One region of the Caproicibacterium sp. NSD3 genome, then DNA from elsewhere that is predicted to be linked to it. Evidence: riboswitches for the same ligand, from Rfam matches in the RefSeq annotation. Region 1 holds a riboswitch; the other holds the start of a gene.
The links. A riboswitch is a leader RNA that binds a small molecule or an ion and turns the genes downstream of it on or off. The one in region 1 is predicted to bind tetrahydrofolate.

Region 1 (15,918 bases):
GTTCTTTGCAAGCTGATGAATACTGGGAGTCTTGATCTCAATTTCCTTAACGTATTTTTTGCTGACCTCCCGCTCCTCTTTTTCGTTAATGACAGAGCCTTTTGAGAGCTGACGGTAAATTGGCATATTGATATTCTGATTGACCGAAAGTCCCAACAAAATCCCCTGCTGCTTTCGGTCTTCGGGGACCAGCGCAATTCCAAGATTGATGGCGTTGCGCGGATTTTTCGGATTAATTTCTTTTCCCTTCAAAAAAATTTGGCCGGAGGTTTTTTGTACCATGCCGAAAAGTACTTGCGCAAGCTCTGTGCGGCCTGCGCCGATGAGACCGCCAAATCCAAGAATTTCTCCCTTTTTAACCGAGAACGAAATATTCTGGTCACCGTTTCCATATAGATTTTTCACTTCAAGTAAGGTTTCGTCTTGAATGCAGTCTTTTCTGGGTGGGAATTTTTCCTGTAGCGTTCTGCCGACCATCAAATTTACTAGTTCGTCAACATTGGTTTCTTTGGTGTTGACGGTTTTTATGTAGTTGCCGTCGCGCAGGACGGTGACGCGGTCGGACAGGCGGAAAATTTCTTCCATCCGGTGAGAGATATAGATAATCGAGACCCCATAACTCTTAAGCGCGTCGATGGTTTTAAAGAGGCTTTCAGTTTCACCGTTGGTAAGCGGGGCCGAAGGTTCATCCATGATGAGCAGCTTTACATCCTGCTGGATGGCCTTTGCGATCTCTACCATTTGCTGATAGCCTACCGAAAGATTGCGCACGAGGGTGTTGGGGTTAATATGAATGTGGAGACGCTGGAATACTTTTTCGGATTCTTCAACCATCTTTTTGCGGTCAATCATGATACCGTTTCGGATAGCGCGGCCGAGAAAAATATTTTCCGCTGCGGAAAGGTCCCCAACCAGATTAAACTCCTGATAAATGATGGCGATTCCGTTTTGGATTGCAAGCCGGGGAGTCATGGAGTGAAAAGTCTGTCCGCCGGTGATGATTTCTCCGGAATCCGGGATCACAGCGCCGCTGCAGCACTTAATCAGCGTCGATTTTCCAGCGCCGTTTTCTCCAATCAGGGCATGAATTTCGCCTTTTTTGACGTCGAGGGATACGTCGTTCAGAGCGACCACGCCGGGATAGGTCTTTTTAATATGATTTAATTGCAGAACATATTCAGAATCTTCCATAAAAGCGATCCTCTTTTCTTTGACAAATCGTCATCAGTTCATGAAAACAATTTTACAGCATTTTTGCGTAAAAGTGATAGAAAAAATTAAATTTTTATGATGAAGAATGCCCCCGAAAGACACGTAAAGAGTATAAAAACGTGTTTTGTGGGGGGCATTCGTCTCCATCATCTTGCATCCGGAAAACCGGACGGACGATTAGACGTCCACTGGTTCTACCGCTGTTTTTTCAATGCACTGAGGGATTTAAGTCCGATGTATTGGCAGATTTTATTTTGAATAATACTGCGAAGCATTTTCAGCCGTTACAGGGAAGATATCTCTGTAAACATTGCGGCTGTCAAAAGTACCGCCCGTGCCGAGCTTTGTGATCAGCTGATAGCAGCTTTCACCGATAACCTTCGGAGTTCCGGTTACCATAACGGACATTCTGTTTGCTTCACCGTTCAGCATGGCTGCCAGTTCCTGGTCGGTTGCATCCGCTGCAAAAATGCCCACATTATCGGCAATTTTGTTGGCGGCTTTCAAAGCTTCGTTTGCGCCAACAGCGCCGCCGCCGCCGATGCAGCAGACAACTTTTACATCGGGATGTGCCTGAAGAATCGTCTCCATGGCGTCTTGACCTTGGGTTGCGTTAATAGCAGGCTGCTGTGCAACTACTTCTGCGTTGGGGGCTTTTTCTTTGAGCGCTGCCAGAATTCCGTTTTCTCTTTCAAGAAGGATTGCGGTCTGAGGATAATCCAGCACGGCGACTTGGCATTTGCCGTCGGTGAATTTGTCGTTGATGAATTTGCTGGCCTGCTCGCCAATCATGTAACCGAGTTTCTGGTTATCGATGACCCAGTTGATATCGGTGTTTTCCATTTCGTTATCCCAGCACATTACTTTAATGCCGGCGTCGCGTGCCTCTTTGCAGACGTTTTCGATCGCGTTCGGGTCAGAGGGGTTTACCATGATGACGTCGCATTTGCTGCTGATAAAGTTTTCGATCTGCTCAATCTGCTTTGATGAGGTATCTCCGCAGTCGGTGTAGGTCAGGGTATTTCCGTCTTTATCGGCCATGTCTTTCATGGTGGTACATGCTACGGACCAGACCTGATTGCTAAGACTCTGGACGGTGATGCCGATTTTGAGCTTCTTGCCTGCTGCCTGCGACGTGGATGTTGTTGAAGCGCCAGAAGCTGCTTGGCTGCTCGCTGTGGAGCTGCTGCCGCAGCCACCCAGCAGGGATGTGATAAGCAGAGCGCTCATCACGGTTGCTAATAACTTCTTTTTCAATGTAGTTTCCTCCCACTTATAATTTTTAAAATAATCCGCTAATCAGATTATTTTAATGACTGATTTTACAACGGTATTCTTATTGTGAACACTCTCATCCATGGCTCTTTGAATATCATCAAAGTCATAGACATTAGTAACAACACCTTTCAAATTTACTTTTCCACTGGAAACGGCGTCGATTGCGACAGGATAGATATGTCTATAGCGGAAGACTGTTTTAAAGGTGAGTTCTTTATCAAGTGCCATGCTCATGGGCAGGGTGATTTCTCCGCTCTTGCTATAGCCTACAAATACAATCGTGCTCCCCTTTTTGGCAACCTTGATCGCTTGGCGGGATGTAATTTCGGTTCCGGCTGTTTCAATCGAAAGATCAATGCCCTTCTGATGTGTCAGTTCCATAATTTTTTGAACGGCGTCCTCGTCTTTTCCGTTGATGACTTCGGTTGCACCCAATTCTTTGGCTTTATTGAGGCGGTTCTGCATCACGTCGACCACATAGACAGTGGAAACTCCCATGGCCTTTAAAGCCATCATGGACATCAGCCCAATGCAGCCTGCACCGAATACCGTTGCAGTCTGACCAAGATGGGCATTGCCCTGTTTTGCTGCATGGAACCCGACGGAGAGCGGCTCAATCAAAGCGCCTTCCATGGTATCCATGTTGTCCGGCAGCTTAAAGCACAGATCTGCTTCGTGGGCAACATATTGCTGAAAAACGCCGTTTACGGGCGGGGTGGCAAAAAAGATCACATCGGGACAAAGATTATACCGGCCGGTTTTACAAAATTCGCAGTGCCCGCAGGTCTTTCCGGGCTCCAAAGCCACCCGGTCCCCAACTTTTAGATTCGTAACATCTTTTCCTACTGCGACGACCGTGCCGCCGGCCTCATGCCCTAAAACGTAAGGCGGTTTTACGATATAATCGCCAATTCTCCCAAATTCATAATAATGAAGATCAGAACCGCAGACGCCCACGTACTCCACTTTCACAAGAGCTTCGTTATCCTTGGGTTGCGGGACATCCCGCGATTCAAATCCCATTTTTTCGATGCCCAACATAACGGCAACTTTCATTTTTTTATCCATAAAATTACTCCTCTTTTCAAGAAAATTAAAGACTTTAATAAAAAGATTTAATAATCTATTAGCAGAATACATCTACAAAATCATTTTGTCAACATCAATTTTATTAGGGGAAACGACCAATTATTTCAAATAAATTGTTCAAAATGAAAATTAATTATGAAAACAGCTTTTAAAAACAAAAAGTCATGTGGTTTTCAGAAAGGAAGATATTCATCTTTACTAAACAATTCGAAATTCTTTATTCTAAGATTGTATTTTTTTGAAATATAGAATACAATAATTTTATTAAATGGTTTTATAAAACGATTAATTAAGTGGCGGAATTTTTATTGCCATAAAAAAGAGAGCTGAATTTTGCAAAATGGAAAAAGCACCAAAGGAAATCCAGACAAAGCGAAAGAATAAAATTAAAATTGTCAATTATATCTATCGGCGCAGCCACGCTTCGAAGGTGGATATTGCAAATGATTTGGGGCTCAGTATGCCTACGGTCCTTCAGAATATCAAAGAGCTGAGCGATGCGGGCATCGTGGAAGAAGTGGGAAATTATCAATCTACCGGCGGAAGAAAGGCAAAGGCGCTGTCGATTGTCCCCAATATTTGTTATGCGGTGGGAGTTGATATTACCGCCAACCATCTAGGGCTGGTGATGATTGATGCAAAGGGCACCATGCTGTCGAATACCCGGCAGAGAATGCGGTATGAAGATACGTTCTCCTATTATCAGGAGATTTCCGAGAGGATTCAAGCCTTTATCGATGACACGCTTGAGGACCCAAAAGAGCGCGAAAAGATCGCGGGAATCGGCGTTTCCATTCCCGGAATTATCGATAAAGCGAATCATATTCTTTTAAAATCGCACGCGCTGAACGTCTCTAATATCAGCCTTTTAAAGATGAGCCAGTTTCTCCCCTATAAAGTTGTCTTTGATAACGACGCAAATTGCGCGGCCTATACCGAGATTTCTGATCCTGATAGAAATGTGATTTATCTTTCTCTCAATAATACCGTCGGAGGCGCCATCAGCTATAACGGAAAATTATATGAGGGCGATCATTTAAAAAGCGGAGAGTTTGGTCATATCATTATCGTTCCGAACGGCGAAAGATGCTATTGCGGGAAAAGAGGATGTGTCGACTGCTATTGTTCGGCCTTGCGCCTTTCTTCTCATACGGGCGGCAATCTGGAAAAATATTTTATCGAGCTAAAAAACGGCAACCACGATTTTGAAAAAATCTGGCACGACTATCTTTATACGCTCGCTTTGACCGTATCCAATCTGCGGATGGCCTTTGACTGTGATATCATTATCGGCGGGTATGTAGGCGGGTATCTTAAAGACTATCTCATCGATCTTAGTAAACTTGTGATGCAGATGAATAAATTTGATTTCGATACCTCTTATCTGCGGTGCAGTAAATATCATATGGAAGCTTCCGCTTATGGCATTGCCATGTGGCTGATTCAGAAATTTTACGATACCATCGGATAAAAAACAGCGCAGCATTAAAAAGGGACGGCACATGAGTAAAACATGTGCCGTCCCTTTTTAATGAGAAGTTTATTCTGTCATAAAATGCTTATTTTTGCTATAGAGCTCCGATGCATGAAAATGCTGCTGATCTGTGATGCCGTCACGCAGACTCTTTGATAAAAGCTGTGCTTCCGCCACATCCGGAATCCCCGAGAGCAATCGAAGCCCTTGGCGCGCATAGCTGGCAGAAGAAAAAGTCAGTAAAGTTTCCAATTCCCGATTATGCTGCTGTGTGCGTTCCAGATACTGACGGATAGCCATGCTGACAAAACAAAGGATGGCGCCCTCTAAAGGAGACTGCAGGCGGATATTGCTTTTCTGCGCATCTTTGAGACTATTGATGGCAGCTTCAGAGTTTCCATCTTGTATCTGATAATAGGCGGTAAAAGCAGCTGCTGCGGTACAGCCCCAAAGTTCTCCGGTAAGCTGAGACAGTTCGTATCCGCGCAGAAACAGCTGCTGTGCCCGCAGATGGTCTTCCATAAAGAAAGTGGTTCGCCCATAATGGATATAAACCCAAACAGCTCCTGGCCATGGGCTTTTTTCGGGACCATCCAGCGTATCTAATGCTTTTTTAAAATAGGAGCAGGCATTCGCATAGTCCTGCCGTTGGCGGAACAGCCTTCCGCAGGCGCTGTTTGCTGCGGCAAGTTGGATCCGCGCCGCAGTGGAGGGAGGCTGCTTTTCAAGTCTTTCAATGGCCTCTAAAAAATAGTATCCGCTTTTATCGTAGTCGCCCCGCAGACAGAAGCAGGCGCCCCGCAGACGCTGAAATTGTGCGGAAAGCACGGGGTCTCCGCTTTTTTGAAGAAGGCGCGTTCCTGCAGCGGTATAGCGTTCCGCAAGGCTGAGAGATTGCCGGTAAAGAGCACAGGAAGCCAGTAAGTAGCAGGCACGGATCATCACGTTGTGATTTCGGTCTTCACTACCTGTGGCACTGAGAGTTCCCAATACTGCGCTTCCTTTTTCAAAATCTCCATGGAATAAAAGCAGCCGTCCGCGGATAAGAATCAGCTGGTTCTCCAAAGCCGGCAAAACGCTTGCTCCTTGTGCAGACTGCTGAAGATCAGAGAGCTCCTGTTCGCACTGTAAAAGTTCTTCCTGAAGCTTTTCCGAGGGGACAAACGAAATTTTTTCGCAGGGAACGCAGGGAAAGGGCTCACAGCTGCGTGTGCTTTCCAAATCGAGGGCGCGAATCCGGCAGCTTAGAGAGCGAACGAAATCGCCGCCCAAATGAAAATGCCATGCAGCACGGCGGCAGATATCACTTTGCACCGGCAGTCCGTCTCCGGTAAAAAGCTGCGCAATCCGCAGATGCAAGGGGCTACGCTGAAAATAGTTGAGCCGGTCATAGACCAATTTCCGGATGCGCTCATGAAAAAACCGATAGGTAATTTCGCTGCCGTCCCGGTATTCTTCGATCAGATGGCGGCGCAGCAGCTCTTCTAATCCGGAAGAAAGGGCGGCTTCGTTGCCGCTGAGAAGTTCTAGCAGAATTTCGCAGGGAGCATCCTGCTGAAAAACAGAGATGAGTTCGGCAATGTGAATGGTGTTTTCGTCCAGCCCGGATAGACATTCCATCAGAATATCGTCAAGGCTGTTAAGCGTCTCTTTGGTGCTGCCATTGCGTAGAAAAGCACGGGACAGTTCCATCAAAAGAGAAAAATTTCCGCCGGTCTCATCATAAAAACAGCTTTGCAGCTGCAGGGCGGCTTCTTTGCCGAGTTCATTTTGGATGAGCGTGTCGGTCTGTTCCCGCGTGAGAGGGAGCAGCGAATGCTCCTGCAGAAGATCATCCGCAGCATCGCACCGAAGAGATTTCTGTAGAGAGGGACTTCCGCCGCCGCTGCAGGTTAAAATCATCATGAGGCCGCCGGTTCCGAGATGTCGCATAACGGTATCCATGAGTGAAAGACTGTCTGAGTCCATCCACTGCAGATTTTCGAGAATCAAAAGGATTTTGTACTGCCGGGTAAGCATCCCTAGCATAATCATCAGGCTGTCTTTCAGGGGTTCATCCAATTTTCGGAGCAGACGCGTAGCCCCTGCTTCTCCGCCTTCGCGGAAAACCGAAAAAGCTTGGCCGAGGTGGGCCCTTATTGGCCCTGAAAGAGAGAGATTTTCCCGCTGAATCAGTTCTGCAAGAGGAAGCATTACACGGTCCCAAGGGGCAAGCGGCATCAGCTTTTCGGATTGCAGGCAAGTACAGCGAATCACAAGAAAAGAAGATAAGTCGATACTTTGCAGCAGATAATCGATCATTTCTCCTTTTCCGGAGCCTACATCTCCCATTAAAAGCTGAGAACAGTGGTGGGCAGCCTCTAAGCGAAAAGAATCCAGCGCAGCCCGCAATTGAGCATAGATATTTTCACGGCCCACCAGAACAGGCGCAGAAGAGGAATGCTCGGGGGGAAGTGTGGTATCGTTCCATTCATTCATGATCTCATAATAAAGGACGGTAGTCGCTTCCATGGGCTCGGTGCCCAATTCCTCTGAAAGACGCTTCTTTAAATCCTGATAGATCTGGGTAGCGCGCACATATTGCTTTTCCTGCCGCTGAAGCTCCATGAGAAAAGAGCACATGGTTTCGTCGAGGGGCTCTTCCCGCAGAGATTCTTCCGCCCAGCAGATCGCCTGCTTACGGTTGCCGCATTTCAGGCAGGCCTGCGCCTGATCCGAAATCTTATGTAGATATTGTTCGTGCAGTTTATCACGGGTGCGGCTGAGCCATTCTTCATAGGAAAAAGCGTGCTTTACGGAAAAGCCCTGCAAAAAAGGCCCTGCATAAGCGGAAAAATCGCCATCCTGTATAAAGCGGTCATAGTCGCAGGTGTATTCCCAATCTGGGTTGATAATGACAAGAGATTTCTGAGGGGAGATCAGAAATTCACCTCCCAGAACTTTTTTCAGAGTATAAAGCGCATTGCGCAGATTTTTAAGCCCCGTAACGTCATCATAGCTTTCCCAAAGAAGAGCGGTCAGCTCTTGCCTGGTGGCGCTATGCTGCACGAGCATATAGTAAAGCAGTGCTTCCGCCCGCCGGTATGGGAACGTGAGCAGCTCACCGTTTAGTTCTACAGAAGGATTTTTTAAAAGAGTGGCTTTGAGCATATGGATTCCCCCCGTTTATTCTCAATATCAGTATAATAAATTAAAAGCTTTTGAGCAATAAAAGATTTTGTTTTTGTTGCAGAGAAGGGGGGTCTGCCTATATAATAGACACTATAGAAGATTATCGGAGAGGAGTGCGTTTTGATTGAAATTAGAGCAGATTATTGAATCGGTCCCAAATTTTAGCGAGGGCAGAGATCTGAGCAAAGTCGAAGAGATCGTCGATTGTTTTCGGGCAAAACCGGGCGTTAAGCTATTGGATTACTCTACAGATCCGGATCACAACCGCTGCGTTGTGACGGTGTTGGGCAATCCGGAGCCGCTTAAAAAAGCGATGATTGAGGCGGTGGGAGCGGCAGTACGTCTGATTGATATGACAAAGCATGAAGGAGCGCATCCGAGAATCGGCTGTGTGGATGTGATTCCGTTTATTCCGGTGCGCGACTGTACCATCGAGGATGCGGATCGGCTGGCAAAAGCAGTGGCAAAAGAAGCTGCCGAACGGTTTGGGCAGCCCTTTTATCTTTATGAAAAATCCGCTTCTGCTCCCTATCGTGCAGACCTTGCGGCGATCAGGCAGGGCCAGTTTGAGGGCCTTGCGGAAAAGATGAAGGATCCCCGCTGGAAACCGGATTTCGGCCCTTCCACCATGCATCCTACCGGCGGCGCCACAGCGATCGGCGCAAGGATGCCGCTGATCTGCTTTAATGTGAATCTCGATACGCCGAATGTGGAAATTGCGAGAAAGATCAGCAGAAGAGTGCGCAGCATTAACGGCGGATACCGGTTTGTGAAGGCAATGGGAATTTCTTTGGACGAACGAGGCCTTGCACAGGTTACCATGAATTTGACCGATTATACGCAAAGCTCCATGTACAGCGTTTTTGAAGCGATCAAAATGGAGGCCAGAAGATATGGCGCCCGGGTCCTTAACAGCGAGATTGTGGGGATTGTACCCATGCAGGCGCTGGTAGACTGTGCCCAGTATTATCTTCAGATCGATGATTTTTCCATTGATCAGGTTTTGGAAACCCATTTATAAGTAAAGAGGACTGCAGAATCACTGCAGCCCTTTTTTATTAGGGAGAATTGTATCTGTGGGTTTTCCAAAAATAATTTTGCGGTTTGAAAGACAATGGGAAAGTCCCGGGATAAGTGTTTCTCGTTTTTCGCAGTGGATAAAATCCGGCACTTTTTTTTTAGGGTTATCCCATTATCTGTTTTCTATGAACCGAGAGTACCTTCGAAACAATGCCCAGCGTCAAAAACTGAGCGATTCCCACTACAAAGGTCTGGACCGATCTGGTCGCTAAAAGCGGCAGATACGGCGAGGAATACCAAATGGAAATCCAGAACGAATTGAGAAAAAGACTTAAAAAAAGCTGATTTACGGCTACACAGCCCAAAATGCGAAGGGGCGTCTGCTTTTTATGCAGAAATATTGCATAGACAATTCCAGTGAGAAAGGCGGTCAGGGTAAATCCCGGGAAATAGGGCCCCACCGGAAATAGGATTGTGCCGATGATATCGCTCAGTGCTGCCACGGTGCAGGCTTCTTTCATGCCAAAAAGGATTGCCGCCACGGCTACCGGCAGAAAACTGAAGCTAATTCTGATATTCCATGCGGAGATCGAGCAGAACCGGGCGAGAAATACGGTCATTGCAATGAGAAGCGCAATCGTTGTCATGGCTCGGGTATCGAATTTTTTCACGAGAATCCCTCCCTGTGCAGATTGCTACAGCAGAGAGAAAGTTCTTGCTGATAGCAGTGGATGCGGATGCAGTATCGTGAAGCAAAATCGCTTTTTCGTTCTGCGGCGATTTTTCATCCGCAGGCACTTAACGTACTGCCCTACTCTGTCTGACTTTTTTAAAAGAGGCCGGTGATCTTTCCGGATTCGTCGATGTCGATCTTATTTGCGGCGGGAACTTTTGGCAGGCCCGGCATTGTCATGATGTCACCGGCCTGCGCCATCAAAAATCCAGCGCCGGCGTTCACTTTAAGATTTTTCACCGTGATGCGGAAACCGTCAGGTGCGCCAAGAAGTGTTGCATCGTCCGAGAAGGAATACTGGGTCTTTGCCATGCAGATCGGCAGCTTGTCAAAATGGAGATCGGTAAGGAGCTTGAGCTGCTTTTTGGCGGGGCCCGTCAGATCGACGCCGTCCGCGTGATAAATCTTTTTCGCAATGGCGTTGAGTTTGTCAGGAATCGAATCGTTTACGTCATAGCAGAACCGACACTCGCTCTTTGTTTCGCAGAGCCGCAGAACTTCTTTTGCCAGAGCTTCTCCGCCTTCTCCACCTTTTGCCCAAACTTCGCTCAATGCTACATTGACGCCTAATTCGCGGCATTTCTGCTTGATGAGGTTTAATTCAGCAGGAGTATCGGTGGGGAAGACATTGATTGCGACTACGCATGGCAGCCCAAAGACTTTTGTGATATTTTCCACATGGCGCAGAAGATTCGGCAGTCCCTTTTCCAAAGCGGTGAGATCTTCTTTTTCAAGGTCTGCCTTTTGCACGCCGCCGTGATGCTTTAATGCGCGCACAGTAGCGACGATCACCGCTGCATCAGGGGTGAATCCACCGGCGCGGCATTTGATATCAATAAATTTTTCAGCGCCCAGATCGGCACCGAATCCGGCTTCTGTCACCACATAATCGGCAAGCTTTAATCCAGTCTGTGTGGCGGAGATGGAGTTGCAGCCGTGGGCGATATTGGCAAAGGGGCCGCCGTGAATCAGTGCGGGCGTATGTTCCAGCGTCTGCACAAGGTTCGGCTTGATGGCGTCCTTTAAAAGAGCCGCCATGGCGCCTTCGGAATGAAGATCGTGGGCCGTGATGGGTTCGTCATTTCTTGTATAGGCGACCACCATCTTTGCAAGCCGCGTTTTGAGGTCGGAAAGGCTGGTAGAGAGGCACAGCACCGCCATGATCTCCGAAGCTACCGTGATATCGAAGCCGTCTTCACGGGGAACACCATTGGCTTTTCCGCCAAGGCCGCAGACGATGTGGCGAAGCTGGCGGTCGTTCATATCGACGACGCGCTTCCAGACAATCCTGCGCACGTCGATATTGAGCGCGTTTCCCTGCTGGATGTGGTTGTCAATCAGGGCGGCCAGAAGATTATTGGCAGCGCCGATGGCATGAAAATCACCTATAAAGTGGAGATTGATTTCTTCCATGGGGATGACCTGCGCATAGCCGCCGCCGGCAGCGCCGCCTTTTATGCCGAATACCGGGCCGAGGCTGGGCTCACGCAGGCAGACGACGGTGGATTTTCCGAGGCGGGAGAGGGCGTCTGCCAAACCGACGCTGGTGGTGGTCTTTCCCTCACCGGCAGGGGTGGGATTGATGGCGGTGACGAGAATCAGCTTGCCTTTTCTGGGCTTTTCTTTTAACGAATGAATGTCGAGTTTTGCTTTTCCGCGTCCGTATAATTCCAGATTGTCTTTCGAAATCCCCAGCTTTTCCGCGATCTTTTCGATCGGCTCCATAGTCGCTTCCTGGGCGATCTCTATATCGGTCTTCATAACGATAATTCCTCCTTTTGTCGGTCTCACAAATGAGTGCCGGATAAAAAATAATGAAGATAACGCCCGAGAACGAAATCATTTTCGGACCCGGGCATGGTGATCTTCTGATGAAATTGTAGAGATGATTTTTAAATCGGAGCTGAGAGCAATGTATCTATTTCGGCGATCATAAAGATGGAAGATTCACGGCTCTTTAAAAGCAGAGGCGCGGAAAATCCCGAGACCATTACAGCTTCTTTGCAGAAAAACACCTGAGAAGTCGTTCCTGCAGAGAGCGTGCCGCTGCCTTTTGTCGCATAGACAATCGTCGTATGGCGATAATCGTTTGTGCAGGGGGAAGCTGGAATGGTCATTTCTGTACTTTCGGCCAGATGTAGGCAGAAAAGATTCCCTTTGCAGGCCCCTTTTCGCAGCATCAGGTTAAAATCCACACAGGTTCCTTCCGAATGGGTGGTGCTGCCACCGTCAAACGCATGAATCTCATAGGGAGAAAGCGAGAGAACTTTTCCACCGTCATGAGAAAGATGTATTTTCCCTTTTAATAGGGAAATATAGCGGGAATAATCCGGTAGCATGGTAAAATCCGATTCTTGAACATTGACGGTGGCAGTGCTGAGACGCCAGAGAAAATCACGTTCGGCGTATTGCGTATTTTGGGGGCCAATCGCAATTTGCGAAGTGGTTCCGCCGCTCCAATTGCTGACGACGAAATCGGAGGGGAAAATATGACGGATCAGCGGTTCCATAGAAAGCCTTCTTTCCAAAAATCAATTGGTCAAAGAGAAGTTACAACGTTTAGGTAGATGCTGTCGGCTGCTTTTATGGCCTTTTCCAACAAAACTGCTCCGTTTTTGCGATAGGTATCGACAAATTCAGAGTCTTTGATTCCACCAAGATTGATGAGAACGTTGAGCCATGCGCATTGTGCAGCCGATTTGAGGCTGAGCGCGGCGCAGCCAAGGTCGCTTTTGGTGCTCGTATTGGAGCGATCCAAAATGCCGGTTACAAGATCCAGTGTTTCGCAGGCGAGTTCCATTATTTCAAAAGGGGTTTCGGTGCAGCCTTTCAGAGCCTTCTGCAGGGCTTCGCTGCGTACTGCTTTTTCATCGTCGGTATTTTTCGGCATGGCAAAAACAGCGCTGACCTTATGAAAAGCATCAGTATCCCGGTCAAGAACGTCCAGATAGCGTTCTTTGAGCACGTTAGCTTTCTGTTCGGTTTCTTTTGCCAAATCCTCAAATGCAGCGTATTTTTTCTTTCCCTGTGTCAGAGCACATACCATTGCGGTAAGAGCCGCACCCAGAGCCCCTTCGAGTGCAGCAGCGGAGCCGCCCCCTGGAGCCGGCTCGGAAGAGGCCATCAGATTGGTAAAACCGGTGACAGTATCGTCAACAAGCTTCATTTTTATGTTCTCCTTTATCGATTTAACCGTTGATGAGATGATTTTCCATGACCTGTTTGTGATAGTCAAAGTTTTCGATCTTCAGATAATATTCCGCACAGTCTACCAGGGCTTTTGCAGGGGTCAAACCGACGACTTCGCTGCCGATAATTGGAACACCCCAGCGCTGTGCTTCGGCACGAATAACTTCGAATACCCGGTAGAGCGGGGTGCCTTCGTAGTTTACCATGTTCATGGAGACCTGCGCTACATTGCGGTCTTCCAAAAGCAGGCCGATTGCTTTGCAGTATTTGAATCCGCCGGAAGAAGCACGGACAACCTTTGCAATTTTCTTGGCGATCTGTACGTCGGAAGTGCCAAGGTTCACGTTGAACGCGACCAGCGGCATCCGGGCGCCGATTGCGGTAATGCCGGCTGTCGGATGAATTTTGCGCTCGCCGTAGTCGGGCTTCCATTCGGGCAGCAGAAGTTTTTCGGGCATTCCTTCAAACTGGCCTTTGCGAACGGTGGCAAGATTTTTGCGCTCGGGCGTTGTAGCGGAATCTTCATAAAGAAAGCTGGGAATCTGCAGCTCTTCCCAAATACGTTTTGCAACGCGTTTTGAGAGCTCGACGCACTCCTCAACGGTCATGCCGATTGTCGGTACAAACGGAATGACGTCGGTAGCACCCATGCGGGGATGAGCGCCTTCATGCTTTCTCATATCAATGAGTTCCTCAGCTTTTTTGCAGAGCTCGAAAGAGACTTCTTCGATTCCTTCGGGGGAACCTACCAGAGTAAATACGGAGCGGTTATGCGTAGGGTCGGACTGCACATCCATCAAGGTGCAGCCGGGGACGCTTTTTGCAACAGCGACTAAAGCGTCGAGAACTGCCTGGTTGCGGCCCTCACTGAAATTCGGAATACACTCAACAAGTTTTGCCATTTTTAATGATCCTCCTATGATTTGGTTTTATCGAAAAAAAGTGTTTTGCAAAAGGAATCAGCCGGTGACCGCATGGACAAATGTCTTAATAAACCAGATCGTTTGCGGCTGATAGATAATGTCTACGAGGAATGCCCCGACGATCGGGACGATCATCATCGCGCGGCGGGACATTCCGTAGCGCTCGTTAATTGCAGTCATATTGACGATGGCAGACGGGGTTGCGCCAAGTCCGTGACCGCAAAGGCCGGCACACATAACAGCGGCGTCGTAGTTTTTGCCGAGAATGCGGAAGATAACAAAGTAGCTGACAAGAACCATAAAGATTACCTGGCAGATGAGGACGACCAGTACGCCGCCGACAAGATCGGCAAGCTCCCACAAACGCAGGGTCATCATTGCGATCGACAGATATAAGTTCAGCATGACGTCGCCGATGCCTTCGACCAGCGGGAAATCAAATTTGTAGAAATGAGTTTTTTCATTGAGATTGCGCAAAATGACCGCGATAAACATTGCGCCAACATAAGTGGGGAAGCTCATGCCGATCAGGCTGCCGATCCATCCGGAAACCACCATGCCGAGAGCCATGCAGACGAGAACAGCGGTTACATTTTTCATAACGTCGAGGCCATTGCGCTTTTCAGAGGTCGTAGCGTTTACTGAGGCGATGCCGGTATCAAAGTTTTCACTTTCATCGGGCTTGAGGTGATATTTTTCAATCAGTCTGCGCCCGACCGGTCCGCCAACCAGAACAGCCGAAATCAATCCGAATGTAGCGGTGGCAGCGCCGACCAAGGGGGCGGGGGCATAGCCCATCTGCGCGAATGTACTGCCATAAGCAAGCGCTGCGCCATGGCCGCCGATCATGGAGATCGCACTGGCTAATAAGGAATAGGGCGCCTGCAGGCCGATTGCAGAACCGACTGCAATACCGATAATGTTTTGAAAAATGGAAACAACGCCTGCGCAGAGCCAGTAAATGATCAGCAGCAGACCGCCTTTTTTGAGCAGTGCGAAGCTTGCACCCAATCCGACTGTGGTGAAAAATGCCAGCATGAACGGATCCTGAAAAGACGAGTCAAACTTAAAGGCGAACGTTCCGCTGAGATGGCCGAAAAAGGTGATAAACATAAACAAAAAACCACCTACCACCGGCGCGGGGATACAGTATTTGCGGAGAAAACTGACCTTGCTGTTTACAAAGTAGCCGATCAGCAGAAGAACTGCCGCCATAGCAATGGTCATAACGGAGTTGGTACTGATCTGAAGGACATTGTCGATGGTTTCAAAAGTCATTCTAAAAAATACCTCCCTACATAGTTAAAATCCCGTGTTTTGTAGACTCGGTTTTGGCAACCAACCGAAATCCACTGCTTTCTATTTGAGTATAGCAAAGGTTCGTCGAAGAAACGTCTAATTTTATCCGGGAATTCGATCTATTTAATTTTGACAGGGGCGTTTCCCTGATTTTTAATGTAAAAAAGTAGGCTCTTTTTAAGAGAGTGTAACGCTTGTTGTTTACAAGTGCTTTTTTCTTGTGCTATAATCGAAACAATAAAATTTCGGGGGTATTTTCCGAAAAAATCAAAGGAGTGTAGAACCATGAACAGTGATGCAGTCAGAAATGATATGCCTAAACGTGCGCTTTTCCATGCGCTGGGTTTAACCGATGAAGAGATTGAGCGGCCTCTAATCGGAATTGTCAGCTCACAAAATGAAATCGTTCCGGGACATATGAATCTGGATAAAATTGTGGCGGCTGTTAAAACAGGTGTTTCCCTTGCGGGTGGAACTCCTTTGGTTTTTCCGGCAATCGCGGTTTGCGACGGAATTGCTATGGGGCACCG
Region 2 (15,918 bases), 340 kb from region 1:
GAGCGCGTCTGCAATCTGCCGGGTTTGATTCATGAGGGAATCTTTACTCATTTTGCAGTAGCGGATGAAGGAGAAGCAGGCAGAGCATTTACGGAACATCAGTTTGCATGCTTTTCCGGTGCAATTAAAGAACTGGAGAAGCGTGGAGTTACTTTTCAGCTTCATCATTGCGATAATTCGGCCGGTGTTACGGAATATCCGCAGATGCAGCTTGATATGTGCCGCCCGGGTGTGATTCTCTATGGGATGCAGCCTTCTGCCGCTCTGCAGAATCCACTGCAGCTAAAGCCGGTGATGGCGCTCAAAAGCGTAATTTCGCTTGTTAAAACGCTCGAATCTGATACGCCGCTCAGCTATGGTTGTACCTGTAGAACAAAGCAAAAAACAGTGGTGGCAACCGTGCCGATCGGATATGCCGACGGCTATCCTCGGATGCTTTCCAATCAGGGAGAAGTTCTGGTGCATGGCCATCGAGCAAAGATTCTTGGAAGAGTCTGTATGGATCAGCTGATGATTGACGTAACCGGAATCGAAAATGTTCATGCGGATGATGAGGTGACATTGATTGGCAGCGAAGGGGAAGAAAGCATTTCCGCCGCAGAGATTGCGGGCCTTTGCAAGACAATCAATTATGAAATCACCTGCGATATCAATAAGCGGGTATCGAGGGTTTATCTAAGGAATGGAAGCCCTGTTTCCGTAACCAATCTTATTTGCTGAACTTGATGATAAAAAATGCTCTCTGCAGTTTTTCGATGCAGAGAGCATTTTTATTATGCAAATAATTTTTAAGAGAGCAACATGCGGTCATTTGTAAGCGCTGCACCTTGAGCAGTATGAAAGCGTGCTAAAAGATCATCGACAGTAAGAGATTTTTTCTCTTCTTCTTTGATATCAAAGAGAATCGTTCCCTCATTCATCATGATAATCCGGTTGCCGTATTTGAGTGCGTCACTCATATTGTGCGTGACCATCATGGCGGTAAGTTTATCTCGTTTAATAAATTCGTCTGTCAGGTTTAAAACAGTTGCGGCTGTTTTAGGGTCAAGTGCTGCCGTATGTTCGTCTAAAAGCAAAAGCTTAGGTTTTTGCAGGGTCGCCATCAAAAGAGTCAGCGCCTGACGCTGTCCGCCGGAAAGAAGGCCAACCTTGCTGGTCAGACGGTTTTCCAGTCCCAAATCCAATACTTTTAATTTTTCCCGATAGAGTGTGCGCTCTTCTTTTGTAATTCCCCAGCGCAGTGTTCTTTTTTGTCCACGGCGATAAGCCATCGCAAGATTCTCTTCGATGCCCATATCTCCAGCAGTACCGCGCATTGGGTCCTGAAAAACACGACCAAGATATTTTGCCCGCTTAAACTCGGGCAAACGAGAAACTTCTGTGCCGCCCAAGACAATCGAACCGCTGTCGCAGGGAAAAACACCTGCAACTAGATTTAGTAAGGTGCTTTTTCCGGCACCGTTTCCGCCGATAATGGTAATGAAATCTCCAGGTTCCAGATGGAGATCAATACTAATTAGCGCTTTCTTTTCATTGACGGTTCCTTTATTAAATGTTTTACATACATTTTTAAGTGTTAACATCTGGCACCCCTCCTTACTCTTTTTGATTGGTTTCGTCCGGATCTTTATCCGAATCATCAATGCTGTCTTCCACTGCGCGGTCAGGGACAAGCGGCGGCGGAAGTTTTTCCTTGCGGCGTGCAGACCATATTTGGACTTTCTTTTTTAGGATCGGGAAGAAAAGCGCCAGTGCGACGATCATTGAAGAAAGAAGTTTCATGTCCTGTGATTTGAGGCCCATAAAGAGAACCAACGCAATAATGATACGGTAAACAACAGAACCCCCAAGCATGGCAATGAGCCGTGCAATAAAGCTGAGGTGATGCCCGAGCAGCACTTCGCCGATAATGACGGAGGCAAGACCGATTACGACGGTGCCGATTCCCATGCTGACGTCACCAAATCCTTGTACCTGTGCGACAAGGGCACCGGAAAGACCAACAAGGCCGTTGGAGAGAACCAATGCCAGAATGGTCATGGTGTCCGTATTGACCCCCAGAGAACGTACCATGTAGGGATTGTTGCCGGTAGCACGGATAGAGCAGCCGATTTCAGTGCCGAAAAACCAATACATCAAAGCAATGATAATCGCGGCAATAATACCGCCGAGAAGCAGTTCGCAATTGTATTTGGAAACGCCGGGCAGCATTGCTTCTACCTTCATATCAACGGTGTCAACGCCTAAGAGCGGAATGTTTGCCTTTTCTCCCATGATGTGCAGGTTGATGGAATAAAGAGCAGTCATGGTAAGAATGCCGGCTAAAATCCCCGGAATTTTCATTTTGGTATTGAGAAAACCTGTTAAAAATCCGCAGCCCATTCCACCCAGAATTGCCACCAAAAGCGACAAAAATGGATTCATGCCGTTTGCGGTTAAAATAGCAGAAATTGCACCGCCGGTTGCAAAAGAACCATCTACCGTCAGGTCGGCAAAATCCAGTACCCGAAAGGTAATGTAAACGCCTAAAGTCATGATGCCCCATAAAATTCCCTGCGCGGCTGCGCCGTGAACGGCACCCAGTAAGTTTGAAATATCCATATTCTATAACCCCGATATCATTGATTTTCAGCGCAATGGGCGGTGAGTTGCCCCACCGCCCGAAAGTGCAGATCTAGTTTTTCCGTATGTTAAGAAGCACTGGAGACATCCTGCCCTTTTGTAATTTTTTCGGGCAGTGTAATACCGAGCAGTTTAGCAGTAGCGCTGTTGTAGGAAACATCGTAATTTTCCTGATATTCAATAGGCATTTCACCGATCTTTGCTTCGCCGCGCAAAACCTTTGCTGCCATTTTGCCTGTCTGTTTGCCGAGTTCTTCATAATTAATACCAACAGTGCACAGACCTCCATTAGAGACCATGCCGCTTTCGCCGACGATAACGGGCAGTTTATTCTGGTTGGTGATTGCCGCTACGTTTTTCATACCGGAGGCCAGCATATTATCGGTTGGAATGTAGACTGCCTGCACTTTTCCAACCATGGACTGTGCTACTTGCTGAATTTCATTGGAATTGGAAACCGTAAATTCCTGAGACTTGATTCCCAGAGCATCGCAGGCTTCTTTAGCCCAGCCTGCCTGGATCTGGCTGTTTGATTCACTGGAGCAGTACATGATTCCGACCGTTTCAATGTTCGGAACAATTTCTTTAATCAGGTCAATCTGTTCTTTAACCGGTGTTTTATCGCTGGTTCCGGAAACATTTTTTCCAGGTGCTTCATTGGAAGCAACCAATTTGGATTCGGCCGGATCAGTAACCGCTGTAATGAGAACCGGTGTATCTGTAATGACCTTTGCAACAGCCTGTGCCGCAGGAGTGGCGATTGCAAGGACTAGATCCGGCTTTTTGTTGGCAAACGTATTGGCAATTGTTGCGCAGTTCGATTGTTCCCCTTGAGCATTCTGCACATCATAAGTAACGTTTACGCCCTCTTTAAAGCCTTCGTCTTCCAAAGCTTCTTTAAACCCCTTGAGAGAAGCATCCATCGCAGGATGAGTCATCAGCTGTGCAACTCCGATTGTATAAGTTTTACCGCTCGCAGTTGAAGCAGCAGTGCCGGAAGTAGTGGCAGAACTGCTGGAGCTTCCTCCGCATGCCGTCATCGAAACAGCACATACCGCAGCCATCATGCCGGCTAAAATCTTATGGACCTTTTTCATATTGGTTCCCCCTCCATCGCTTTTAGTAGTTAAACCATTTAATGCTTTAAAGTAACGATTAATAGTAGTATTCTACAAGGAAAGCAGGCTGATGTCAATAGAAAATCGAAAATCTATTAAAATAGAAGATTTTTTTTAAAAAAGTGTAAAGAGCCGTGTTATAATAGAAAAAAACAAATCGGAGGAACCGGAATGGAAGCTGTATTATACTGTTATGACGGGGAAAAGCCGACTTTTAAACTGACTGCAGATCCGGATGGAAATGATGATGGGGGAAGACCATATGATCTTCCAGAAGGATATCATGTGGAAGAGACGAAAGACGGACCTCAAATTATGGGAGAACTCCCCTGCACATTGGAAGAACATAATGGAAAGCCAGTTTTAGTAGACAATAAAAGCCGAAAGGCTTATCTTTTGGAGCGCAGCCGTCGGATTACGCAGCGGCGCGAAGAGATGGGGATGACCCGCCAGGAACTGGCAGATGCGCTGGGAGTTACGTTGATGGAAGTGTATCAGTGGGAGACCTATGAAGTAGAAATTGGCACAGCTATTTTGGGACGGATTGCCAAAGTACTGGAATGTGAAACGATGGATTTAATTAATTAAAAGGACTAAAAGTGAATTTTAAACAACAAAAGGGTGTGATTTTCAATCGAGAATCACACCCTTTTGTTAAGAAGAATTATTGTCCTTTGAGAATGCTATTTAAAAATTCTTTTGTGCGGGGCTGCGTTGGGTTGGAAAAGATCTGTTCAGGAGGCCCCTCTTCCAGAATCACACCTTGATCCATAAAAATCACTTTATTTGCGACTTCTCTTGCGAAGCTCATCTCGTGAGTGACCACGATCATGGTCATACTGTCACGGGCAAGCTGCTTCATGGTGTCGAGTACCTCGACGGTCAATTCCGGGTCCAATGCCGAAGTTGGTTCGTCAAACAGCAAGATATCAGGGTGCATCATCAGCGCACGGGCAATCGCGACCCGTTGTTTCTGCCCGCCGGAAAGTTCGCGCGGATAGCTGTCCGCTTTTTCCGAGAGCCCAACTTTGTTAAGATACAGCGTACAATCATCGGCAGTAATTTTAAAATCCTGCTTTTTCACAAGTTTTGGTGCAAGTTCAAGATTCTTTCGAACGGTCAAATGAGGAAAAAGATTAAAATGCTGGAAAACCATCCCGGTTTTTGCCGTTGCCGCCGCAATTTTAGCGGGCTTGCAGTAAATTCCATTTTCCACCAAAGGGTCTCCGTCAATCCAGATAGAGCCACCGTCTATTTTTTCAAGATCGATCAGCGAGCGCAGCAGCGTGGATTTTCCACCGCCGGATGGCCCGATTACGGCAATGACTTCTCCTTTTTCCACTTCAAAAGAAATATCCCGGAGAACGCAAAGATCGCCAAAAGATTTTTTTAGATTTTTTGCTTTTAAAACAGGCATCATTGTTTCCTCCTTAAAAATCAAATTTCTTTTCTAATTTTTTGAAAATGACAGATGGAATCGTTGTCAAGACCAAATAAAAGATAGCAGCAAAAATATAGGGGACAAAGGTTGCCTGAGAGTTGACAATATTGGTAGCGTTCTGCAGCAACTCTTCGATACCGAGCGCAAAAACCAGCGAAGTGTCTTTTACGAGCGTGATCGTTTCGTTTGCGGTGGAAGGCAGTGCAACCCGGAACATTTGCGGAAAAACGACGTGCAGATACATTTGACTTTTGGAAAGGCCAAGCACTTTGGAAGCTTCATACTGCCCGGGGTCGACCGCTAAAAGACCGCCGCGGAAAATCTCAGCAAAATAAGCGGCATAGTTTAAGGTAAATGCCAATGTACAGGCAAATGAACGGCTTGTAATGACCAAATGAGGCCCGATTCCCGGTATGTAATAAAGCCCGTAAAATAAGATCAGCATCTGCAGGAGCAATGGCGTTCCGCGAAGGATATAGATGTAAAATTCAAAAAGCCAACGAACCGGTTTGATTGAACAGCGTACACCAAGCATCACCAAAATGCCAAGAATTAAAGACAAGGGGAGCACAATGATAAAAAGCTGCATGGTTACCAAGGATCCCTTGCACAGTTGTTGAAACATGACGGAAAAGTCCATGGCAGAACCTCCTAAACAATAAGATAGAAAAGGGCCGCGCTATCGCAGCCCTTTAATGCTTTCAAACAGATTTAAAAAATCAGCCTTTGTACATCGTATCAGAGCCGAACCAGTTGGTTGCAATCTTTGCAGCGGTTCCATCGCTGATCGTCTCGTCGAGTGCTTTCTGAATTTCTTCCATGAGAGCTTCATTTCCTTTCTTTACAGCAACTCCATAAAGCTCATTTGCAAGAGAATCATCGAGAATGACGAAAGGATACTGATCGGCTTGCTTGGCAAGATAATAATTGGCAACGACCGAATCCATGATGGCGGCGTCCGCGCGTCCGGTGGAAATTTCATTGAGACAGAGAACATTATCTTTAAGTTCCGTCACGTTTGCGGTAATGCCGGCGTCTTTCCAAGCATCAACTGCCGTGGATTCCTTCTGCATGACAACATTTTTACCGTTGAGGTCCGCTTTGCTTTTAATATCGGAACCTTTCTTGACGACAATTACCTGTTTGTTTTCCATATAAGGCTTTGAGAAGCACATCTTTTCCTTGCGCTCGTCGGTAATGGTCAGACCATTCCAAAGCAAGTCCACTTTTCCGGTATCAAGTTCTGCTTCTTTGGAGCTCCAGTCGATGGGCTGAATCACAAGTTTTTTGCCCATCTTATCTTCAATGACCGCTTTTGCAAGATCAATATCGAAACCGACGACATTGTCTCCATCTTTAAATCCCATCGGTGCAAAATTGACATCGCAGCCTAAAACCAAGGTGTCTTTGCTTGCTGTAGAAGCAGCGGCAGAAGAAGCAGCCGTTGATGCAGAACTATTGGAACTACTGCCGCAAGCGGACAACGCCATTACAGTGGCGGCCGCAAGTACCAGAGAAAGTATCTTTTTCATTTTGTCAATCCTCCTAAATTCCTTAACTGAAAACATTCAGCAATTCACTTTTTCGCTTTATCATGCTATCATGATAGCTGTTCAAAACTTATTATATCGAACTTTTCTTGATTTGGGAAGAGAAAAAGAAAGATTTTTTCGAAAAAATCATTTTTTAGAGGATTTTTGGAAGATTCGTTTGAGAATTTGTGTTTCTCTTGAAAAAATTCATCAACAATGCGATAATTAAAAGAAAAGAAAAAATATTCAGAAGGAGGAACCCAAAATGAGGGCAATCTGGATTGTTCTAGATAGTTTTGGAGCGGGTTCTTTGCCGGACGCTGCAGATTATGGAGATGAAGGGGCTAATACGCTTTTGCATATTGCGCAGAATGCAAACCCTTTTTCTTTGCCCAATCTTGAAAAAATGGGACTTGGAAAGTTTTTCCCTACCCCCCACCTAAGAAATGATCTGCCGGCAGACGGCGCTTTTGGCAGAGCCAAAGAGCAGTCTGCTGGAAAAGACACCACGGCGGGGCATTGGGAAATGGCCGGTGTGATTACAAAACAGAAGTTTCCGACTTTTCCAAACGGTTTTCCAAACGATTTTATCGAAGCGTTTGAGAAAGCCTGCGGACGCGGCATCTTAGGGAATAAGGCGGATTCTGGTACGGCCATCATTGAAGAATTAGGAACTGAGCAGTTAAAAACCGGAAAACTGATCGTCTATACTTCTGCGGATAGCGTTTTGCAGATTGCGGCACACGAAAAAGTGGTTCCGCTTTCGGAATTATATTCTATCTGTAAAATTGCGCGTGAGATGATGCAGGGACCGCTCGGCGTCGGCAGAATCATTGCACGCCCATTTATTGGGGAGCCGGGACATTTTGTGAGAACGCCCAACCGCCGTGATTTTTCTTTGGAGCCAATGGGGATAACGGTGCCCGATCTTGTGAAAAAAGCTGGGCTGCCGAGTATTGCGGTTGGAAAGATTTCCGATATTTTTGCGGGGCGCGGTTTTACAGAGAGTGTTCATACGGTTGATAATGCAGATGGAATCGAAAAGACACTGCAGATGATGGGACGCTATAAAGAAGGGCTGATTTACACCAATCTTGTGGATTATGATATGAAATATGGTCATCGCCGCGATGTGCAGGGATATGCAGATGCTTTGATGGCGTTTGATCATCGTTTGCCGGAAATTTGCGCGGAAATGAATGATCATGACCTTCTGATCATCACTGCAGATCACGGCTGTGATCCAACATGGAAGGGGACCGACCACACGAGAGAATATATCCCGATCCTGGCAGTGGGTGCGTCTGTGCCTGCAAATACAGATCTTGGCATTCGGGAAACTTATGCGGATATCGGCGCGACTGTCACGAAATTCTTGGGATGCGGATCACTGCTGGCAGGAACTTCGTTTCTTAAATAAGAAAGAAAAAGATCCCGCTGATTTTTAAAAGCGGGACTTCCTTATTTTCTAAAGGGAGTAAGACATGATATTTCCACACCAAAATCCACTGTAGCGGCGGTTGTATTGCAAAAATTCTTCCAGACAAAAATAGCCTTCTTTTCCCCACGAAGCGGCATGCAGAAAATGTCCCTTGGGAGAGATGATTTGATCGCCGAGGAATAGCAGATAGTGGGAACAAAGCCGATCAAATGGGATAAAATCTCCATTTTTAAAGGAATAGAAGGGGATGAAATGTCCCGCAAACGGATTGGGGAAATTCTGACCGATTCCGACAATAGCAGGGCGCCCATCTTTAAGGAGCCCTTCGAGAACCTTTAAAAAAGCAGTTTGTGAGGTTTCCCAATGTGTGTGAAGAGAAAGGTTGTAGTTTTCAGCATAGTGATTGATTGCATGAGAAAGCATGTAGCTTTGAATACCGATTTTTGAAAAAACGGGAAGATAAAGCCGATACAGCAGCAGTAAAAAAGAGAGATACTCTTTTTCTTCAATCCAATCATTTTTAATAAAGGGAGCTTTTTCGGTAAGAGGGGTCTCCGGCAAAAGCCCGTTTTTGGTCAGTAACAGGAGGAAATCCCCCATGGAAACAAGCCCACAGCCTGATTTGCTGAGGATATCAGCCCGTCTTTGAGAGATAAGAGGGGAACTTTTGAGCCAGGCTTGGTTTCCAAAAAAAGAAAAAGAACCATCTTTACGATGGATTCGTATCATATTCATGGAGAAAACTCCTTTCAACTGGAGAACGAGATAATGGAGGGTATACAGATGGGGGTACAAGCAGGAACACAGGAAGAAAAGTTTGATCGAATGACAAAGTCGCCGGTAGACCGCTTAATCTGCAAATTAGCGGTACCAACGATTTGCAGTATGCTGGTTACCAGTGTCTATAATATGGCCGATACCTATTTTGTAGGACAGATTGGAACCAGTGCAACAGGCGCGGTCGGAGTTGCATTCTCAATGATGGCGATCATTCAGGCACTGGGATTTTTCTTCGGACAGGGTTCGGGCAGTTATATTTCCAGGAGACTTGGGGCAAAAGATCTCGACGATGCGTCTAAAATGGTGACGACCGGCGTCTTTTCCGCAGCAATCTGCGGAGCAATTGTCGGGGCATTAGGACTCATCTTTTTAAAACCGCTTGCATGGGCGCTTGGCTCTACGGAAACGATTCTTCCGTATGCCTGCGAGTATTTGAAGTATATTTTGATTGGTACACCGTGGATGGTAGCTTCTCTTACCTTAAATAATCAGCTGCGCTTTCAAGGACGCGCGCTTTATTCCATGATCGGGATCATGACCGGCGGAATTCTAAATGTGGGGCTTGATCCGCTTTGTATTTTTGTATTCCATATGGGAATCGGAGGAGCGGGCTTTGCGACGATGCTGAGCCAGGCAGTCAGCTGCGCACTTCTCGTAGCAGGAACTTTTCAGAAGGGAAATCTGCGGATTCATTTCCGTAATTTTACCCCCAATGCCAAGTATCTAAAGGGTATTTTTCAGGGCGGATTTCCATCTCTTTGCCGTCAAAGCCTTGCAAGTGTTGCAACGATCTGCCTTAATTTTGCAGCCGGTGCCTATGGAGATGCTGCAATCGCTGCCATGTCAATCGTTATGCGTATTTCAAACTTTGCCGGTTCGGCCGTTATTGGTTTTGGGCAGGGATTTCAGCCGGTTTGCGGATTCAATTATGGCGCGAAAAAATTTGACAGAGTTTTAAAAGGATTTTGGTTCTGTGTACGAATTGGAACGATTATAATGCTCTGCCTTAGTGTCCTGGCTTTCATTTTCGCGCCGCAGGTTGTTATGTTGTTTCGAAGAGACGATCCGCAGGTTATTGAGATCGGAGCGCTGGCACTTCAGGCACAATGCGTTGCCATGCCGCTGCTTGCATGGATTTCTTTGGGCAATATGATGCAGCAGGTGATCGGGCAGTCTGTGCGTGCAACCATTATGGCACTTGCCCGTCAGGGACTGTTTTTTCTTCCGCTTCTGGCAATTCTGGTGCCGAATTTTGGCCTTTTTGGAATTCAGATTTGTCAACCGGCTTCCGATTTTTGTACGGCATTGCTGGCAATTCCGGTCTGTGGGAAAACGATTAAAGAATTAAAATTGGGAACGATTCTCGAACCGTCAAAAAAAGCGGGAAAAGCTGGCTAAAAATTTTTACTTTTGCTGTCCGTAATGGTAAAGTGCAAAATGGCGCATCGCAGCAATATCCTTTGGGTCAAGCGGATCAGGCGTTTTTCCAATTGCACGGATACGCCAATAAATTTCAGCTGTCATTTCGAGAACTTTGGCTGTTTTGAATGCTTCTTTCTGTGTGCGGCCAATGCAGACGGTACCGTGTGATTTTAGAAGGCAGGCGTTTTCTCCATGGGAGAGTGCGTTTGCGCAGACTTCTGCAAGCTTTTTACTTCCGGGCAGCGCATAAGGGCATACTTTTACAGGGGCGCTGAGCGACTGTGCGGCTTCATCAAGAAAAAGCGGAATTTGTTCTCCAATGCAGGAAAAAATGGTCGAATAGATCGGGTGTGTATGAATGATGGCATTAATTTCTGGGCGGGTACGATAAACTGCAAGATGCAGATCCTTTTCGATGGAAGGTGTTCTAGTTCCAGAAGAGATGCTGCCATCCGGAAAAAGCACAACAATATCTTCTTCTGTACAGTCGTCATAGTCCATTGCGCTTGGAGTTAAATAAATGAGTCCGCTTTCCGGATCACGCAGACTCAAATTTCCCCATGTTTCTACTGTCAGTCCGGAATGAAGAACTTCTTTTCCGGCTTCAATCAACGCTTTTCGATAAGGATGCATGATAAAACTCCCTTTTTCATGATAAACTTTCATGATAAACTCTTTTTATCAGTATAGAAAATCTGCTTGCAAAAAACAAGGACAAGAAAAAATTTTCTTTTTGAGAAGAAGCCGTTTATTTTGCGGGAAAGGATGAATTTTTGTAATGACTGTTTCTGAAAAATTGGAATGCTGTTTTCAAAGTGTAAAGGATAAAATTCCGTTTATTCCGAAAGTAGCTTTGATCCTTGGTTCCGGATTAGGCGATTACGGAGACTATGTAAAAGTGGAGGGAACGATCGACTATCATGAGATCGAGGGGTTCCCGGTTTCTACTGTTCCCGGGCATAAAGGGCGGTTCTTATTTGCCCATATTGGAAAAGTTCCCGTCGTGATGATGCAGGGAAGAGTCCATTATTATGAAGGATATTCCATGCAGGACGTAGTGCTGCCGACGCGCCTGATGAGAAGGCTCGGCGCAGAAATTCTGTTTTTGACGAATGCTGCGGGCAGCGTGAATCCGGACTTTTGTGCGGGTGATTTTATGCTGATTAAAGATCAGATTTCGGATTTTGTGCCGTCTCCGTTGATTGGGAAAAATCCGGACGAGCTAGGACCCCGTTTCCCTGATATGAGCGAGATTTATGACCGGGATTTACAGGAGCTTTTGAGAAAGGAAGCCCAAAATCTTGAAATTTCGCTTCGGGAAGGAACCTACCTTCAGTTTACCGGCCCCAATTTTGAAAGCCCTGCCGAGGTTCGTATGGCACGTGTTTTGGGTGCGGATGCGGTTGGAATGAGTACCGCTTGTGAGGCAGTTGCCGCCAATCATATGGGAATGAGGATCTGCGGAATTTCGTTTATCTCGAATCTTGGGTGCGGAATCGGAGATCATCCACTTTCCCATCAAGAAGTGGGAGAGGCTGCTAAAATTGCGGCGCCCCGGTTCCGAAAATTGGTGACGGCCGGGATTACTGCTATGGGAGAGACTATTTTGCAGAAATAATGGGAGGAGAAAAAATGGAAGTTCAGTATCCGGAGAATGTTGCGCTGAATGAATCAGAAACGGCAGTGGTGATCTTAGATCAGAGCGTTTTGCCCGGTCAGACCCGCTTTTTAACGCTTTCAACACCGGAATCATGCTATGAGGCAATTCAAAAGCTTCGTGTTCGGGGGGCTCCGGCGATCGGAATCTTTGCGGGGTATGCACTCTATGTCCTCTCTAAGACCATTCATACAGATTCATTTTCTGCATTTTATCAAAAGTTTTGTGAAATTGGTTCCTATCTCAATTCTTCGCGGCCAACAGCGGTTAATCTAAGCTGGGCAATCAAGCGAATGGAAAAGACTGCAGAAAAAAATCAAGAAAAATCGATTCTTGAAATCATTTCCATATTAGGGAAAGAAGCACATGCCATTCAGCAGGAAGATATCGATATGTGTCATTCTATCTCCGAATATGGACTTTCGCTTTTTCAAGAGGGAGACGGCCTCCTGACCCATTGTAATGCGGGGCCCCTGGCAACTTCCCTTTATGGAACGGCGTTGGGACCGATGCTCCTTGCAAAAGAGAGGGGCAGAAATTTTCGCGTCTTTTCAGACGAGACAAGACCTCTTTTGCAGGGAGCCAGGCTCACGAGTTACGAACTACAGAAAGCGGGCATTGATGTAACGCTGATCTGTGATAATATGGCTTCTCTGGTGATGAAAAATGGCTGGGTAAATGCCTGCTTTGTCGGCTGTGACCGAGTTGCAGCAAATGGGGATACCGCCAATAAAATTGGAACAAGCGGAGTGGCAATTCTTGCAAAGCATTATGGAATTCCTTTTTATGTGCTCGGGCCTACTTCTACCATTGATCTTTCCTGCAAGAGCGGAGACAATATTCGGATCGAACTGCGTGATCCGGAAGAAATCCGTGAAAAGTGGTATCGAGAACCAATGGCGCCGGAGCATGTAAAATGCTATAACCCGGCGTTTGATGTGACGGACCATACGCTGATTACTGCGATTGTAACGGAAAGCGGAATTTGCCGTCCGCCTTTTACAGAGAGTTTAAAAAAAGCATGTCAAGCTTCTAAATATCAATCTGCAAGATAAGGAGGAAATCTCTATGAAAATTCGGCTACGAAATGTAAAAATAGAAACGATGGAAGAGGGAAAACCTGTATTCCTCGGGGAACTTCGGACAAATGATGATCAAATCACTTATGTCGGCCCGGAAAAAGAGGATGGAGAACCTTTTGACCGTACGATCGACGGCAGAAGAAATTTGATTCTGCCGGGATTCAAAAATGCGCATACCCATTCTCCGATGACATTTTTGCGCTCTTATGCGGATGACCTGCCGCTTTTAGATTGGCTCAATCAGCAGGTGTTTCCGATGGAGGCACAGCTCCGGAAAAAAGATATTGGACCGCTTACAAAACTTGCCATTCTGGAATATCTGACAAGTGGAATCACGGCATGTTTTGACATGTATCTTTTCCCGAAAGAGGCCGCACAGGCTGCTGTTGAGAGCGGATTCCGAATGGTTCTCTGTGGCAGTGTCAATGATTTTACCAGCAGTCCCGAAGAACTTTCAGAAGACCATAAGACGTTTAATCATTTTGACCCGCTGATTACGCATCAGCTCGGATTCCATGCAGAATATACCACAGCTCCGGAACGCATGAAAAAGATTGCAAAATTGGCATATGAATTTGAGGCGCCGGTTTATGTGCATAATTCCGAGAGTGTTTCCGAGGTAGAGCAGTGTAAAAAGAGAACCGGTATGACGCCGACCGCTTTTATGGATAGTCTTCATCTGTTCGATTTTGGCGGCGGCGGATTCCATTGTGTCCATATGACGCCTCAGGACCTCGATATTTGTGTAAAACGCGGAATTTCAGTCATTACCAATCCGGCTTCCAATGCAAAACTTGCCAGCGGAATTGCTCCGCTGTGTGAGATGGAAAAGCGAAAAATCAATCTTGCGATTGGAACGGACGGGCCGGCCAGCAATAACTGTCTTGATATGTTCCGAGAGATGTTCTTGACAACGGCCTTGCAGAAACTTTCGCTGAACGACGCCTCTGCAATGGATGCCAATACGGTTCTTCGCATGGCAACGGTAGGCGGTGCAAAAGCCATGCGGCTTTCAAATTGTGAAACACTTTCTTTGGGACAGCAGGCCGATTTGATCATGATTGATCTTCATCAGCCCAATATGCAGCCGGAGAATAACCTCCTAAAAAATTTGGTTTACAGCGGCAGTAAACAAAATGTAAAGATGACAATGGTCGCTGGAAAAATCCTTTATGAAGATGGAAAATTCTCGATTGGGGAAGATCCGGAGAAAATTTATCGGGAAGCGAATGAAATTATCGCCGAAAAGAAAGAAATGGCAGAACAGGCGGCAAAAAATAAATAAAAAGAGTCCCGCCTGGCATTTTTACAGCCGAGCGGGACTCTTTTTATGCTGATTAATTAGAAAGATGCTTTTGAGCGATTGGAATCAGTCGCGGATATAAAAGCTCAATGCCCATTGTAATCACCGGCACCATAACGGCACTCTTGATAAAGCGAACAGAGAGCAGCGCTGCAAGGGAAGTATCTGTGATCATCGAAAGCCAAAAGCTGTTAACAAGCAGCTGTGTGGTGCAGACACAGAAAGCGGCGGTCAGAGAGCGCAGCCAAGAGATCGGGCGGTTATGAAGGATCAGCCCATAAAGAGCGCCTGCAAGAAAACTCGTCAGTGTAATTCCGGGAAAATAAGCACCGGTCGGGAAAAGAAAAGTTCCAAGAATATCTGCGACAGCACATCCCAGGCCGCCCACCAAAGGGCCAAAAAGAAAGCCCAATAAAGAAGCAGGGATAAAGCCGAACCCGATTCGGGCGATTGGGGTGCTGATGGAACAAAACCGACCGAGAATGATATCCAGCGCTACAAGAAATGCGATTGTAGTCAGCCGGATCAGCGTGGAATGATTTTTCATATTGATTCCTCCTCTGAAATTGGCGATGCCACAAACAGAGAAGACTCTTTTGTGACAGCGGATGCGAAAGCACATCATCCGGCCATATTCCGGCCGCGTCGTCCGACAGCAACTTCCCGTCCATCGGCACTTTATGCGTACTTTCTACTCTGTACAAAGATTTACAATTTCATTTTACACGTTTTTTTATTTTTTGGAATAGCCAAAGCCAAAAATTTTTAAAAAGGGCAATCTTAATAGAATGGGGAAATTTACTTTCAATAAAAACGGAAAAAATCACGAAGAAAAAGGGCCAAACACATAGGGTGAAAAAATTTCACTCCCTGTGTTCGGCCCTTTTTTATTTTTGTTTTATGTAACTGAATGAATCAAAATAAGTTTGTGCTTTTAAAAGTCACAGCTTAATTCACCAAAACGTTTAGAATCTTTGGTACATGGGACTCATCCCTTAATTTTTATTTTTGTTGATACAGAAGTTTCGCCCGTAAGAACTTGGTGCATTGGAATCCACTCCCTGTAAAATTTTGCCGCTTTCGGAATACGGCGTTCCGCTTTTTCTATGCCATTGGATTCACCCCTTTCGTTTTTCTTTGCCTGTATTATAACAGGCCATTTTATAAATTGCAACCCCAGATTTGCAATAATTTATAATAAATATTGCAAAATTAGATTTAAATAATTAATTATATGAATAAAATTTAAATATTATTGCAAAATTATTAAAAAATTATTCAAATTTATTTAAAACAAGTTTTGGATTAATTTGAAATATTTCGAGACTTTAAGGCGAAAATTCCAATAAAAAGTTAAATCGTTTTAAGTTGAGTTTCCATAGAATCTCGATCGAGACAGCGTTCCAGCGCAGTCTTTTTTATAATTTTACCCGCTTTGCAAAGGTTAAAAATGCTGGCATCCATCGAGATTATTCCTTCTTTGGTGCCGGAGAAAATAACAGAATCCAGCTGGTGAACTT

Region 2: another riboswitch for tetrahydrofolate. It lies ahead of ACVS9P_RS02710 (folate family ECF transporter S component); the one in region 1 lies ahead of ACVS9P_RS01010 (folate family ECF transporter S component).

The regions. Positions count from the first base shown of each region.
Region 1 covers NZ_CM132119.1:205,082-220,999, forward strand. The annotation lists gene ACVS9P_RS00980 (sugar ABC transporter ATP-binding protein) at 1-1,191, opposite strand, end outside; gene ACVS9P_RS00985 (sugar ABC transporter substrate-binding protein) at 1,462-2,469, opposite strand; gene ACVS9P_RS00990 (NAD(P)-dependent alcohol dehydrogenase) at 2,512-3,558, opposite strand; gene ACVS9P_RS00995 (ROK family transcriptional regulator) at 3,920-5,050, shown strand; gene ACVS9P_RS01000 (BTAD domain-containing putative transcriptional regulator) at 5,120-8,203, opposite strand; gene ftcD (glutamate formimidoyltransferase) at 8,349-9,245, shown strand; gene ACVS9P_RS01010 (folate family ECF transporter S component) at 9,409-9,915, opposite strand; THF riboswitch at 9,968-10,065, opposite strand; gene ACVS9P_RS01015 (formate--tetrahydrofolate ligase) at 10,074-11,738, opposite strand; gene ACVS9P_RS01020 (HutD/Ves family protein) at 11,870-12,487, opposite strand; gene ACVS9P_RS01025 (cyclodeaminase/cyclohydrolase family protein) at 12,517-13,143, opposite strand; gene ftcD (glutamate formimidoyltransferase) at 13,166-14,068, opposite strand; gene gltS (sodium/glutamate symporter) at 14,126-15,367, opposite strand; gene ilvD (dihydroxy-acid dehydratase) at 15,674-15,918, shown strand, end outside.
Region 2 covers NZ_CM132119.1:542,868-558,785, forward strand. The annotation lists gene alr (alanine racemase) at 1-720, shown strand, start outside; gene ACVS9P_RS02640 (ABC transporter ATP-binding protein) at 789-1,583, opposite strand; gene ACVS9P_RS02645 (ABC transporter permease) at 1,597-2,601, opposite strand; gene ACVS9P_RS02650 (ABC transporter substrate-binding protein) at 2,691-3,719, opposite strand; gene ACVS9P_RS02655 (helix-turn-helix domain-containing protein) at 3,912-4,328, shown strand; gene ACVS9P_RS02660 (amino acid ABC transporter ATP-binding protein) at 4,405-5,157, opposite strand; gene ACVS9P_RS02665 (amino acid ABC transporter permease) at 5,171-5,821, opposite strand; gene ACVS9P_RS02670 (amino acid ABC transporter substrate-binding protein) at 5,901-6,713, opposite strand; gene ACVS9P_RS02675 (phosphopentomutase) at 6,979-8,133, shown strand; gene ACVS9P_RS02680 (hypothetical protein) at 8,182-8,889, opposite strand; gene ACVS9P_RS02685 (MATE family efflux transporter) at 8,938-10,332, shown strand; gene ACVS9P_RS02690 (class II aldolase/adducin family protein) at 10,339-11,022, opposite strand; gene ACVS9P_RS02695 (purine-nucleoside phosphorylase) at 11,135-11,974, shown strand; gene mtnA (S-methyl-5-thioribose-1-phosphate isomerase) at 11,989-13,068, shown strand; gene ACVS9P_RS02705 (amidohydrolase family protein) at 13,082-14,380, shown strand; gene ACVS9P_RS02710 (folate family ECF transporter S component) at 14,433-14,945, opposite strand; THF riboswitch at 14,999-15,099, opposite strand; gene ACVS9P_RS02715 (type IV pilus twitching motility protein PilT) at 15,752-15,918, opposite strand, start outside.